Regions from separate parts of the Lysinibacillus sp. KU-BSD001 genome, predicted to be linked through region 2. Evidence: riboswitches for the same ligand, from Rfam matches in the RefSeq annotation. Region 2 holds a riboswitch; each other region holds the start of a gene.

Region 1 (3,166 bases), on a different contig from region 2:
TTCGATAAGCTCATCAATATTTGGGGCGCTGACCACCACGGTTATATTCCACGTATGAAAGCAGCAATTGAGGCGCTTGGCTATAATCGCGGCACATTAGAAGTAGATATTATCCAAATGGTACAGCTGTACAAAAACGGCGAGAAATTTAAAATGTCGAAGCGTACGGGTAATGCGGTAACGATGCGTGAATTAGTAGAAGAAGTAGGCTTAGATGCAGTTCGTTACTTCTTCGTGAAAACAGCAGGCGACTCGCATATGGATTTCGACCTTGATTTAGCGGTATCACAATCAAATGAAAATCCTGTGTACTATGCACAATATGCACATGCACGTATTGCGTCAATTTTACGCGCAGCAGGGGAGCAAGGCTATGCGGCTTCACTTGATAACCTTGGTTTACTAACAGCAGAAAAAGAAGAAGAGGTACTGAAAAAAGTAGGGGCATTCCCGCAAGTCGTGGCAGATGCAGCAAAACATCGCACACCACACCGTATTGCCAACTACATTCAAGACTTAGCGGCAACGTTCCACAGCTTCTATAATGCTGAAAAAGTAATTAACCAAGACAACAAAGAGTTAACAGAAGCACGCTTAGCGTTAATTACAGCCGTAAAAACAACATTAGCGAATGCCCTAAAACTAATCGGGGTAAGTGCACCTGAAAAGATGTAATCAATAAAAAGCGAATGCAATCTTTCATTGTTCTGTTCTGTAGCGAAAGGCATAGCCGACAGCTACAAACGCCCTAAAACTAATTGGCGTAAGCACACCTGAAAAGGTGTAATCATCGAAAGCCATCCTTTATGGGTGGCTTTTATTAATTTTTGCGACGTATTTGGGGAGTGCATAAGCAGCACTACAATAGAGTTTTCAGAAAATTATTCTTTTCAAAACGAAGATTTCAGCTATAATAGAAATGTTAGACAATTTGATAAGTAGTAAAGGTTCTTTGCCACGTGCAAAGATAATAGGGAAGTCGGTGTAAATCCGACGCGGTCCCGCCACTGTAACTGCTAGCTTGCTTATAAAAAACCACTGATTCATTCGGGAAGGGATAAGCCAGCGTTTGATGCATAAGCCAGGAGACCTGCCTTTATGAACACCAAGATAACCTACGAGGATAGGAAGGTGGCTTTTGAGTATAGATGTTATACGTAATGTTAGCCTTTTCCAAAGTCTCTCGTACTAGAGAGACTTTTTTTATTTACAAATTTATCTATTTTTACAAACGTGCCACCATCTTAGGTTTATTGGATAAAAGGGATATTTTCGCATAATAGGAGGAACAACAAATGAAGAAGTTTTGGCAGTTAGCCGCATCAGCAACACTTGCATTAAGTATGCTTGTAGCATGTGGAACAGAAAAGGAAACACAACAAAAGGAAGGTGCTGTCGTTGTAGAGGAAAATAATGAGACAGTCTTTCCAGTAACAGCTGTAGATGCACTAGGCAATGAAATTACATTAGAAGAAGCACCAGACCGTATCGTGTCGTTAACACCATCCAATACAGAGATTTTATTTGGTCTTGGCCTAGATGAAGAAATCGTCGGTGTGAATGACAATGACAACTATCCTGAACAAGTAGCGGATAAAACGCGTGTAGGTGGTATTGAATATAATGTCGAAACAATTGTTTCATTACAGCCGGATATTGTCTTTGCACATGAATCAAGCATGTTTTCAAGTGAAGGTGCGATTGCACAATTAGAGGCATCAGGTATTACTGTATTCGTTGTTGACAATGCAGAAACCTTTGAAGAAACATATGACACGATTGAAGTAGTAGGTACATTAACAGGAAAAGAGGATGAGGCGGAAGAAGTCATCTCATCTATTAAAACAAAACTATCAGATATTGAAGCGAAATTAGAAGGAGTTGAACCAAAAACAGCCTTTATGGTTGTTGGAGGAGCACCTAATATTTATGTGGTTGGGCAAAATACATTTATGAATGAAATGCTGAAGTTCATTCATGTTGAAAATGCCGTAAAAGAAGAGGGATGGCCGATGTATAGCCCTGAGCAATTCCTTGCAGCAAATCCAGATTCCATCATTTTCACTTATGAGGGGGATGATGTAACAATTAAAAACAACCCAGCCTTTGCGAACATGACAGCTGTAAAAAATAATGCATTAACAGTTGTAGATGGCAATACAACAAGTCGTCAAGGTCCACGTATTGCAGATGGTGTTGAATCAATCGCAAAAGCAATTTATCCAGAGGTCTTTAATGACTAAAAAATATATAGCGGCCTATATACTTTCTATCGCTATTTTACTAGTGAGTATATGGTGTGGGATATCGATTGGTTCCGTATCTGTTCCGCTTTCTACATTGTGGGACGGGGAAGCTAATCCAACCGCTTATAGTATTTTATGGCATATTCGAATGCCGCGCGTCATACTTGCTGCATTAGTCGGCGCCTCACTGGCAATTGCCGGTGCAGCGTTTCAAGGCTTGCTCAAAAATCCGCTTGCTGATCCATATACACTTGGGATTTCATCCGGTGCATCAGTAGGTGCTGTTTTTACATTATTCTTTAGTGTCTCGATTCCGATATTGGGTCTGTTTACATTGCCTGTTTTTAGTATGGCAGGCGCTTTAGTGACGCTTTTAATTGTTTTAGGCTTTGCACGAGTAGTAGACCGGACAATGAAAATGGAGACATTAATTTTAACAGGGATTATATTTAGTTCGTTTTTAGGCTCCTGTATTTCACTGATGATTGCACTTACTGGCGAAGAGCTTCGTTCGATTATGGGCTGGCTGTTAGGGAGTGTGTCCATGCGCGGCTGGCCATATGTCAAAATGATTTTACCGTTTGTCATTATAGGCACCATTATTCTTTGGTTTAATCGTCGCGAGTTAAATGCAATGATTTATGGCGAAGAACGCGCAAAATATTTAGGGGTCGATGTCAAACGAAGTAAGTATATTATTTTGATTGGTGGCTCGATGTTAACGGGTGCCGCTGTAGCGGTATCCGGCACGATTGGTTTCGTCGGACTAGTTGTCCCGCATATGGTGCGGATGATTTTAGGGGCAGACCATCGTCATTTGCTTCTGATTTCATTTTTAAATGGCGCAAGTTTACTTGTCATTTGCGATCTTGTATCACGGACCATTATTGCACCGACAGAATTACCGATTGGAGTCATTA
Region 2 (3,166 bases):
GTGGTTCCGACTTGCGATGAAGGAGCCTGAAAAAATGACATCGTTTATGCGAGTATTTACTGACTATGTGCAAAACAATTAGAATTTATCGCCATGGTGAAACAGAGTGGAACAAGCAAGGGGTGTTACAAGGCTGGCTTGATTCACCTTTAACGGAATATGGCAAACAACAAGTGCAAGATGTGGACTGGCAACCGGATATCGTCTATGCAAGTGACTTACAACGTGCTATTTCTACTGCTACATGGATGTTTCCGAACATGGAAATTCATACAGACGCACGCCTTCGTGAAATTTATTTAGGTGATTGGCAAGGGCAGCCAATTGTACATCTTCAGCAACAAGTAAATTATCAATACTACAGCGAAGCACCTGAAAAATTTATCGCAGACTCACAAGAATCGTTTGAGCAAGTGGCAAATCGGTTACTCGCCTTTTTACAAAGCATCAAAGAAATCCCACAGCAACAGATTGCGGTTGTTTCGCACGGTGTAGCCATTGCCTGTTTACAATGGGCAATCGAGAAGCGTTCACTGGCGACATTATGGCAAAAGGGAATGCTTTCAGGTGGGGACTTTATTTCTTTGTATTTAGATGAGGAAGAGTGGTATTTGGAAAAAATAACTTTACAGAAAATTTAAAGACATGCTATACTAAAATCTGTTAAGATAAAACAATATATTGTATTAGTTCTAGCGAAGGTACTACTATATGTAGTTTAAAAGGGAAGAACGGTGTAAATCCGTCGCTGTCCCCGCAACTGTAAACGCTGACGATGACGAAAAATCCACTGTACTTTTGAGTATGGGAAGGAACGTCAAAGGATGAAGCGAAGCCAGGAGACCTGCCTACCTAGACGACTGTACATTTCTTCGGGGGATAGGAAATGGAGGCGGGTTCTTTTTTGACGTTTCCATTTCAAGCTACCTCATCGTGAGGTAGCTTTTTTATTTTGAATAAAAATTGCGTCACACTTATGACATGTGGACAATGCCTAGCTAGACGTATTTTTATTGTATCTTCCACCGTTTGAAAGAAGCGGCTCATCGCATAATGCCGATACGTCGACGAGCCAGTAAAAAGCGTGGTGTTCTCATACACCACCTTTTTTAGCAGATAGGGCAGAATCAGCTTTATGGATATCTGCATAAGAAAGACGATTAAAATTAGATAAAAGCAGCATCATAAAGTATTCCTCTGTCAAACGGGGCTACCTGCTTTATGATGCAAAACTTACTTTTCGCTGAGAGAAGCATAGGTGAGATAGGCTTTTTTATTGGAGGGGACATGTTGAAGAAAGGGAAAATATTCGTCGTTGGCTTTGGTCCTGGCGATTATGAACATATTACAAAACGTGCAGTTGATGCATTAAAACAGAGTGATTATATTATTGGCTATAAAACATATGTAGAACTGATCGAGCATTTAGTAACGGCGAAATCCATCGTAAGTACAGGGATGACAGAAGAGGTTTCACGTGCACAGGAGGCGGTACGACAAGCAGAGGCAGGTCATATTGTATCCGTTATTTCAAGCGGAGATGCTGGTGTATACGGCATGGCTGGACTTGTATATGAGGTACTAATCGAGCTTGGCTGGACAGAAAAAGACGGCATAGCAGTAGAAGTGGTCCCAGGCATTTCAGCGATTAACTCGTGTGCGAGCTTGCTTGGTGCCCCAGTGATGCACGATGCCTGTACGATTAGCTTAAGTGACCACTTAACACCATGGACAGTCATTGAAAAACGTATTGAAGCAGCAGCGATGGCTGATTTTGTCGTTGCCTTTTACAATCCGAAAAGTGGACGTCGTACAAGGCAAATTGTCGAGGCACAACGGATTCTATTAAAATATCGTTCACCTGCAACACCAGTAGGTTTAGTGAAAAGTGCTTACCGTGAAAGTCAGAATATTGTGCTAACAACACTTGCTGAAATGCTAGAGCATGATATCGGCATGCTCACAACAGTAGTAGTGGGCAATTCATCGACATTCTTCTACGATAATAAAATAATTACGCCACGTGGTTACCAGCGCAAATATACATTAGGCGAGGATGTACAACCGTTAAAACCGCACCAGCGTTTACGAAAAGAAAATGAACCGTGGGCACTGGATCAGCAAACAGGTGAAGCCCAAACGGGTTTTGAAAAAATAACGGTGCCTGCTCCAGAAAAGCCAAAAAAAAGTGCATTGGAAATGGCGCAGATGGCATTAAAGCTTGTCGGTGGTGAACCATCTGTATTAGTGCAACAAAAAGTAGAGTCGATTTTTGAATTTGCGGTTAGTCCGGGCGTAGCGAATAAAATGCTTACCCCCCAACAAATGATGCTGTTAGCCGAAATTGTTGGTGAACAAGGGACGCTTGAATATACGCCGGAGCATCGTATGCTAGTAAAAGTGCCAACTGAGCAGCCAGATGAGCTCGTTGCACGTTTACGTGAGGTCGGTTTACTTGTTTTACCGATTGGCGATGTGCTCAATATAAAGGCATGTGATTTTTGCTATGGCGAAAAAGCAGAGTCCATTCCATATGCAGAGGAAATTGCCCAAACGCTTGGTGGGATGAAGCTACCGAAGGAATTGCATGTCGGCTTTAATGGTTGCGGAATGGCTTGCTACCGCGCTGTTTTTGATGATATCGGCATTGTGTATCGCAAGAAGAAATTTGATTTATTTATTGGGGCAAAGCCGGTTGGACGAACAGCTCATGCAGCACAGCCTGTTGCAGAGGGGCTTGAACCGGAGGAACTAGTACCGCTATTAACGAAAATCATTGAAGAATATAAGCAGCATGCTCATCCGAACGAGCGCTTGTTCAAGTACTTTAAACGTGTGAAAAAAATATTGCATTATACATATCACGATATGAGCTGCAAAATCGAAGTAGAGCCAGCTCCATGTGGTGATTAACGAAAGGGAGACTGAAATGAAATCCATTTTATTTGTAGGGCATGGAAGTCGATTAGCAGCAGGAAATGAGGAAATCCAGCGCTTTGTAGATAAAATACGCCCAGACTTAGAGGATCAATTTTTAGTGGAGACGTGTTTCTTGGAGTTGTCACGACCTTCGATACCAGAAGGAATTGAAGCATGTATTCAAAAAGGTGCGAAAGAAGTATATGTAGTACCCATCATTTTATTGCATGCGGGTCATTCTAAACTA
Region 3 (3,166 bases), on a different contig from region 2:
CTTCACTTACCGCATTATTCGTCATAAAGGATGTCCCAAAATTAAACTGAATAGCACCTGATAGCCATTGTACGTACTGCGTGAACATAGGCTGATTTAGCCCATGTTCCTCACGTACTTGTTCCATCGCCTCTTCGGTTACAGGCAATTGATTAGCTTGAAAATATGCCTCTATTGGATCAACGGGCATCACACGTACTAAGAAGAAGGCAATGATTGTGATCCCCCATAGCGCTAGCACCATGCTCAGTAGACGTTTCGTTAAAAATTGCCCCATCTCATCACTTCATTTCATACAAATTGATTGGTACTTCGTATTGTTGTGGGGAGAATGTAATCGTTTCGAATACATCGTTCGCCACTAAATAATTTTGACGATATGAAATGGGCATGAAAATCGCTTCACTTTGAATCGTTTGAATAATACTTTCGTACAGCGCGTGACGCTGTGCTTCATCGGTTGAACGAATCACACGTGTAATATCATCTGTTAACTTTTCATTTGACTCGATACCCGCTTTCGCATAAAAACCGATTTGTTTTTCACCTGTCATTGTACGCAGGTACATATGCGGATCATAAGGCGCTCCCCATGTATCATTGAACATGAGATTATATTCGCCTTCTTTTGAACGCATATAGACTGTTTGACTTTCTTCCCCCATTAAATTGACTTCCACACCAATCTCTTTCCATATACCTTGCAAATATTCAAAGATGGCCTTATGCACTTGCTCACTGCTGTTATAAGGAACGGTCAGTGTCAGCGTTTCACCATTCTTGACTCGTATACCTGTCTTTTCATCCATTACCCAGCCTGCTTCATCCAAAATAGCAGCCGCTTTTTGTACGTCATAAGCATATGATTCTACTTCAATATCACTATAAGGGAAGCCTGGTGCAAATAATGAACGTGCTTCTTGCTCTAAACCGTTTAATACGTGCTCCACAATCGTTTGTCGATCAATTGCATGCTGTAATGCAATACGCACGGCCTTGTCTTGTGTCACGCCGTATGTTGTATTGAAAGATAAAATACGTGTCGATAAAGGCTCTGACACTTTTGTGACGTACTGATTATTTTGCTGTAATGTTGCAAATTCAGCTGGTACAAGCTGCCCACTACCAAAAATTAAATCGATATCCCCTTTTTCTAAGGCCATCATACGTGCTTGCGAATCGGCAATCACTTTTACTACTACTTTTTCAATCGACGGCTTTTTGCCCCAATAGTTTTCATTACGTGTAAATTCTGCATAACGATCTTGCTCATACGCAGTTAAAATCCATGGACCTGTACCGATTGCTTTTTCAATCCCATCTGCCGTACTACCACTTTTCGGGAATCCCGCGTCCCCTAGCATACGAAGCGGACGAATAAGTGATAACTCTTGTAGGAATGGATAATACGCCTCTTTCAAATGAATTTTTACCGTTGTGTTATCCACTACTTCTACTTGGTCAATAACAGTCACTACCTCTAACCAGCTATGTGCTGCACTATTTGCGATAACGGTATCAAAATTACGTTTTACATTTTCACCTGTGAGCAATGAACCATCGGAATATTGCACACCTTCACGTAGCTTGAATGTATAGATCTTCCCATCTGGTGACATGTCCCATGATTCCGCTAATCCTGGTGAAATCGTACCATCGTTTTCATACACCACTAACGGATCATACAACATTGCTTGGGCAAACATTTCATTTGGCGAGTATAAATGTGGATTCACTTCCCCAATATCCTTTGGCCAAGACATCACTAGTGTATTACTCGATTCCTTTGCAGATGTAGCTGTTGTTTGCTCATCATTACCACATGCTGTTAACAGCATCAATATCATCACTGATATAAATAAAATATAAATACGCTTCACTGTTATTCCTCCTATTTTCTAGAAAATGATTCTTATTATCATCCTGATTGATAAGTCATTTCACCGTATAGTAAACATCGTGTTTATGTATCCTTGTCATTTCTTGACTGAAAATGAAGTGAGAAATAATATCATTTTTCATAAATACTATTCCTTATCAATTGCTAAAATCACTACATACTTTCTCAGCGATTTACCTTTATCCCCTCCTTGCTTAAATTATGAATCCACTAAAACAGTAATGATTACTATTATCAATTAAATTATACACTTTTCATTTAAAATAACAATCTTCTTTTTCATTAACAAAAAAGCGCATAAAAAAATACACTTCCTAAGAGAAAGTGCATGGGTGCATAAGTAAATAAGCAAATTGAACATTTGCTTTACTTCGCACCTATCCTCGTAGGTTGAATCGGGCTTAATTTTTGGCAGGTTTCCTGGCTTATCATCAATGCTCCTCACACCTTCCCGTTATAAACAGTGGCTTCTATGTGATTTGCTCCGAATTACAGTTGCGGGACAGCGACGGACTTTCACCGTACTTCCCTTTTAAGCTAATTTGCATTAGCACCAAAAATCATTCAGTTTTATCGTTATGGAACAGTTTAACAAGAACAGGGGGAAATTTCTAGTTTATTTTGTTTGAAATTTCAAACAAAAGTATAAAAATAAAACAAAATAGCCCAGACAAATTGGGCTATGAATAGTTCGCTAATATGGATTTTTTTGATAAAAATAATTTGGTTTATGAATAATATTAGGAATCGGCTGATGGAAAATATGTGTCGTAGCCGGTGATATAGGTGGGATTAACCACGTCCAGTTGCCAGTGACATCACGATTGGATTTTCCTTCCTGTTCTTGAAACAGCTTAAATTGCTGTGCTGCTGTATGATGGTCGACAATGCTGACACCTGCCTCCTTAAAGGAATGCAGTACCGCAATGTTCAATTCTACTAAAGCGCGGTCCTTCCATAATGAACTATTTGTCTCACGCTTCAGCCCTATTACATCTGCTACCTTTGGCAAACAATTATAACGATTCGTATCTGCCAAATTGCGTGCGCCAATCTCTGTACCCATATACCAACCATTAAACGGCGCGGCCTCAAAATCAATGCCACCACAATTAAAACGCATACTCGAAATAATCGGCACCGCATACCATTTTAATTGTAGCTCTTGAAAGGCAGGATACTCAGGATGTGTAATGTCTACTTCCAGTACATACGATTTTGGAATCTCAAACCACTTAGGCTGTTTACCATCTACCTGAATGACGA
Region 4 (3,166 bases), on a different contig from region 2:
TCCTACTTGTTGGCGTAAATTTTTCAAGTCTGTTTTTTTATACTGTAGTGGCGTACCCTGAAAGGAAATCGTGCCACTTGTCGGCTTGATGAGCCCCATGAGCAGTTGAAAGAGCGTTGATTTCCCTGAGCCATTTTCCCCTAAAATTCCAATTTTCCGGTTCATCGGAATCGTGAGTGACAAATCCTCCAACGCTTTTGTCCCATCAGGATAGCAATAATCTACATGTTGTAACGTAAAATAAGCGTTGTTCATTTAAAGTCCTCCTTGTAGCCACATAATGCCAATAATACTACTACCATAAAGTCCTAGTATCCATGCCATTTGCTTGTTCCACTGCTTATGCTCACAAAATGCTATAGGTACAATAAAGCAATCAATGGTACGTGCATGCATCGCAAGTGTGAGCTGCTCATTTCGTACAAGAAGCGATTGTAGCATGGCCACAATTAAAGAGCTTAGCGAACGAAAGCTAACTTTTATGCCCGTATAGCCTAGTCGTGCCTGTTGCGCTGTGTAAAGTTGCTGTGCACAGCTTAAAAATAAAAAAATGAAACGATACGTTAATTCGATGAGTTCTATTAAAATCGCTGGCACATGGAGCTTTTGAAGCAACTGGCTCAACTCGTAAACAGGCGTTGTAAGAATTAAAAAATACAAGCTTGTAATTGCACCAGATGCGGTAAATAAAATCGTAATGGCACGTTTGACATCAGATTCCAGCAGAAAAATGTTGAAGTTGCCAATCGAATGGTACCAAATCACATCAACCGGCATCGCAGGCGCAGTAGAAAATGACAGGACAATTGCTATGACACCTGTCACACTAAAACCGAGTGGTGTGATCAGTAATTTACTATAAACACTAACAGGAATACGAGCCATGCCTACAATCAGAACACTCATTACCGCAATTGTCCAGCAAGCAATGGCAATATCTCTCGTGATTGTCACAATCAATAATGCGCAAACGGCTAATAATGCTTTTTGTGCTGCGGGTACATGAGCAAGTCGGTTAATATAGGCGTATTGGTCAATCGCTATCATGGATTATTCATTTTTTGAAGGATTCGCACGACCGCGCATAAATCCAACAAAGTAGCCGATAATCGCAGCTCCGATTGCTGCTTGTAATACGAATAATAAGCTTTCAATTTCTCCGCTTGGTGGCTCCCAAATTGCATGAAACCAAGGCTCATAATCCGTTGCAATTTCTGTAATTGCTTCTTCTGCTTCCCCGTCAGCCCCACCAAATTCAGCATCTTGTAGGAAAATAATCGGGAAAATCGCTAATGCAACGACAATCGCTAATAATAATAGATTTTTCTTTAGCATCTTAATTCTCCTTCGGTTGTAAAATACGTAAGCTTGTTAATTCACGCACATTGTATTTTTGTAAGAAATTCATGACAATCACTGTCAGTAAGCCTTCACTAATTGCTAAAGGAACTTGAGTTAAAGCAAAAATGCCGCCAAATTTTTGGAAAGAAGCGACAAAGCCACCAACTTCAGCAGGGAAAGCTAATGCTAATTGAATCGATGTCATCACATATGTACCAAGATCGCCTAGCGTTGCTGCTAAAAATACGGCAATGGAGAAAGACAGACCAAGCTTTGTCGCACCCTTGTAAACACCGTAAGCAATAAATGGTCCAACGACTGCCATGGAAAAAATATTAGCGCCAAGTGTTGTAAGTCCACCATGTGCAAGTAGCAATGATTGGAATAATAAAACGATTGTGCCCATGACACTCATCACTAGTGGTCCAAATAAAATAGAACCAAGTCCTACCCCTGTTGGATGTGAACAGCTTCCTGTAACAGATGGAATCTTTAATGCCGATAAAACGAAAGTAAATGCTCCCGATAAAGCAAGTAACATTTTACTATCCGGATGTTCTTTGACAATTTTTTGAATCGAACGTAAACCAAGAATTAAGAAAGGTAAGCTGATAGCGAACCAGAAAATCGCCCAAGCAATCGGTAAATACCCCTCCATAATATGCATGGCATATGCTTGTTTCGGAATAAATAGTAGAACGATGCCGAAATAAAGCAATTTAGTCAATAGGTTTTTCATGTTTCATTCTCCTTTTGTTATTTTATGACGAAAAAGTGCATAAAAAAATACACTTTCTAGGAGAAAAGTGCACGATGAAAAAAGCAACTAAGCGTTGCTTCTATTCGTACCTATCCTCGTAGGTTGAATGGCGTTTAATTTTTGGCAGGTCTCCTGGCTTATCATCAACGCTTCTCACACCTTCCCGTTTAAAAACAGTGGCTGTGTTGTGAGTCACTCCGAAATTACAGTTGCGGGACAGCATCGGCCTTTCACCGATTTCCCTTTTAAGCTAAATCTATAGCACCAAAAATCATTCAGTTGTCGTCATTGAAAAATAGTCTAACAGTTTTGAAAACTTTTTTCTAGTTCTTTTTTGGTTACTAAGAGAAATATGTACTAGAATGACATATTCGGAAATAGGAAACGCTATTGAAAGAAATGTTTGAATACAAGCTAACTATTATTTCCCCTCTACCCAAAAAACGTAGTAAAATGAGGGCGGAGGGATAAACATGAACGTATTTCAAATGCATTTAGTTGAAAAGCAAACAATGAAATTATTAAATAGTATCGCAACAACAAAGGATGAAAGCGTATTAAATGCCGTACGTGGTGTAATCGATACAACATTAACAGAGGCGGATGTACCGCGCTTTATTATTGATGATGTGTTAGTCGTGAAAGAGCGCCAACAGCTTGAGCCATTTATGACGTTTGTTAAATTAAACGTAGCGCCATTTCCTGACATAACAGAGCAAGTAGTGAAGCGTCTATGGAAAAAAGATAAAAAAGTGAAGGCGCCAAAAATAACAGATCCTCTTGTAACATTTGTGTCATGGGATGATACAACAACGCGTTCACGTTATTTTGTGTATGAGCAAGAAGGCCAATTAGTAGGTGTCAAAGGTGTCCTTGCTATGGAAAAAACGCAAGGGATTTGTGCCCTCTGTCAGCAACATAAGGATGTGTCCCTTTTCACCACAAAGGAAAAAGGCAATGTTGAGGGAACGTATAAAACCTATAGTCAGTATATTTGTGCGGATACAATTAGCTGTGAACGAAATATTGATTCAGCCGAAAAGTTGCAAAGCTTTATGGAAACCG

The links. A riboswitch is a leader RNA that binds a small molecule or an ion and turns the genes downstream of it on or off. The one in region 2 is predicted to bind cobalamin.
Region 1: linked by a shared signal. The riboswitch ahead of AAGS61_RS04130 (ABC transporter substrate-binding protein) and the one ahead of cobJ (precorrin-3B C(17)-methyltransferase) in region 2 are both predicted to bind cobalamin.
Region 3: linked by a shared signal. The riboswitch ahead of nikA (nickel ABC transporter substrate-binding protein) and the one ahead of cobJ (precorrin-3B C(17)-methyltransferase) in region 2 are both predicted to bind cobalamin.
Region 4: linked by a shared signal. The riboswitch ahead of AAGS61_RS02650 (energy-coupling factor ABC transporter permease) and the one ahead of cobJ (precorrin-3B C(17)-methyltransferase) in region 2 are both predicted to bind cobalamin.

Annotation. Positions count from the first base shown of each region.
Region 1 is NZ_JBDQZI010000002.1:183,324-186,489, reverse strand. Features, by position in the region: gene argS (arginine--tRNA ligase) at 1-675, shown strand, start outside; cobalamin riboswitch at 929-1,112, shown strand; gene AAGS61_RS04130 (ABC transporter substrate-binding protein) at 1,296-2,243, shown strand; gene AAGS61_RS04125 (FecCD family ABC transporter permease) at 2,236-3,166, shown strand, end outside.
Region 2 is NZ_JBDQZI010000008.1:136,854-140,019, forward strand. Features, by position in the region: gene AAGS61_RS13180 (pyridoxal phosphate-dependent aminotransferase) at 1-82, shown strand, start outside; gene AAGS61_RS13185 (histidine phosphatase family protein) at 66-641, shown strand; cobalamin riboswitch at 683-866, shown strand; gene cobJ (precorrin-3B C(17)-methyltransferase) at 1,288-2,913, shown strand; gene AAGS61_RS13195 (sirohydrochlorin chelatase) at 2,930-3,166, shown strand, end outside.
Region 3 is NZ_JBDQZI010000009.1:128,784-131,949, reverse strand. Features, by position in the region: gene nikB (nickel ABC transporter permease) at 1-277, opposite strand, end outside; gene nikA (nickel ABC transporter substrate-binding protein) at 282-1,880, opposite strand; cobalamin riboswitch at 2,294-2,473, opposite strand; gene AAGS61_RS13980 (nitric oxide synthase oxygenase) at 2,595-3,166, opposite strand, start outside.
Region 4 is NZ_JBDQZI010000001.1:507,796-510,961, forward strand. Features, by position in the region: gene AAGS61_RS02635 (energy-coupling factor ABC transporter ATP-binding protein) at 1-255, opposite strand, end outside; gene cbiQ (cobalt ECF transporter T component CbiQ) at 256-1,047, opposite strand; gene AAGS61_RS02645 (energy-coupling factor ABC transporter substrate-binding protein) at 1,051-1,335, opposite strand; gene AAGS61_RS02650 (energy-coupling factor ABC transporter permease) at 1,337-2,080, opposite strand; cobalamin riboswitch at 2,207-2,385, opposite strand; gene AAGS61_RS02655 (FBP domain-containing protein) at 2,575-3,166, shown strand, end outside.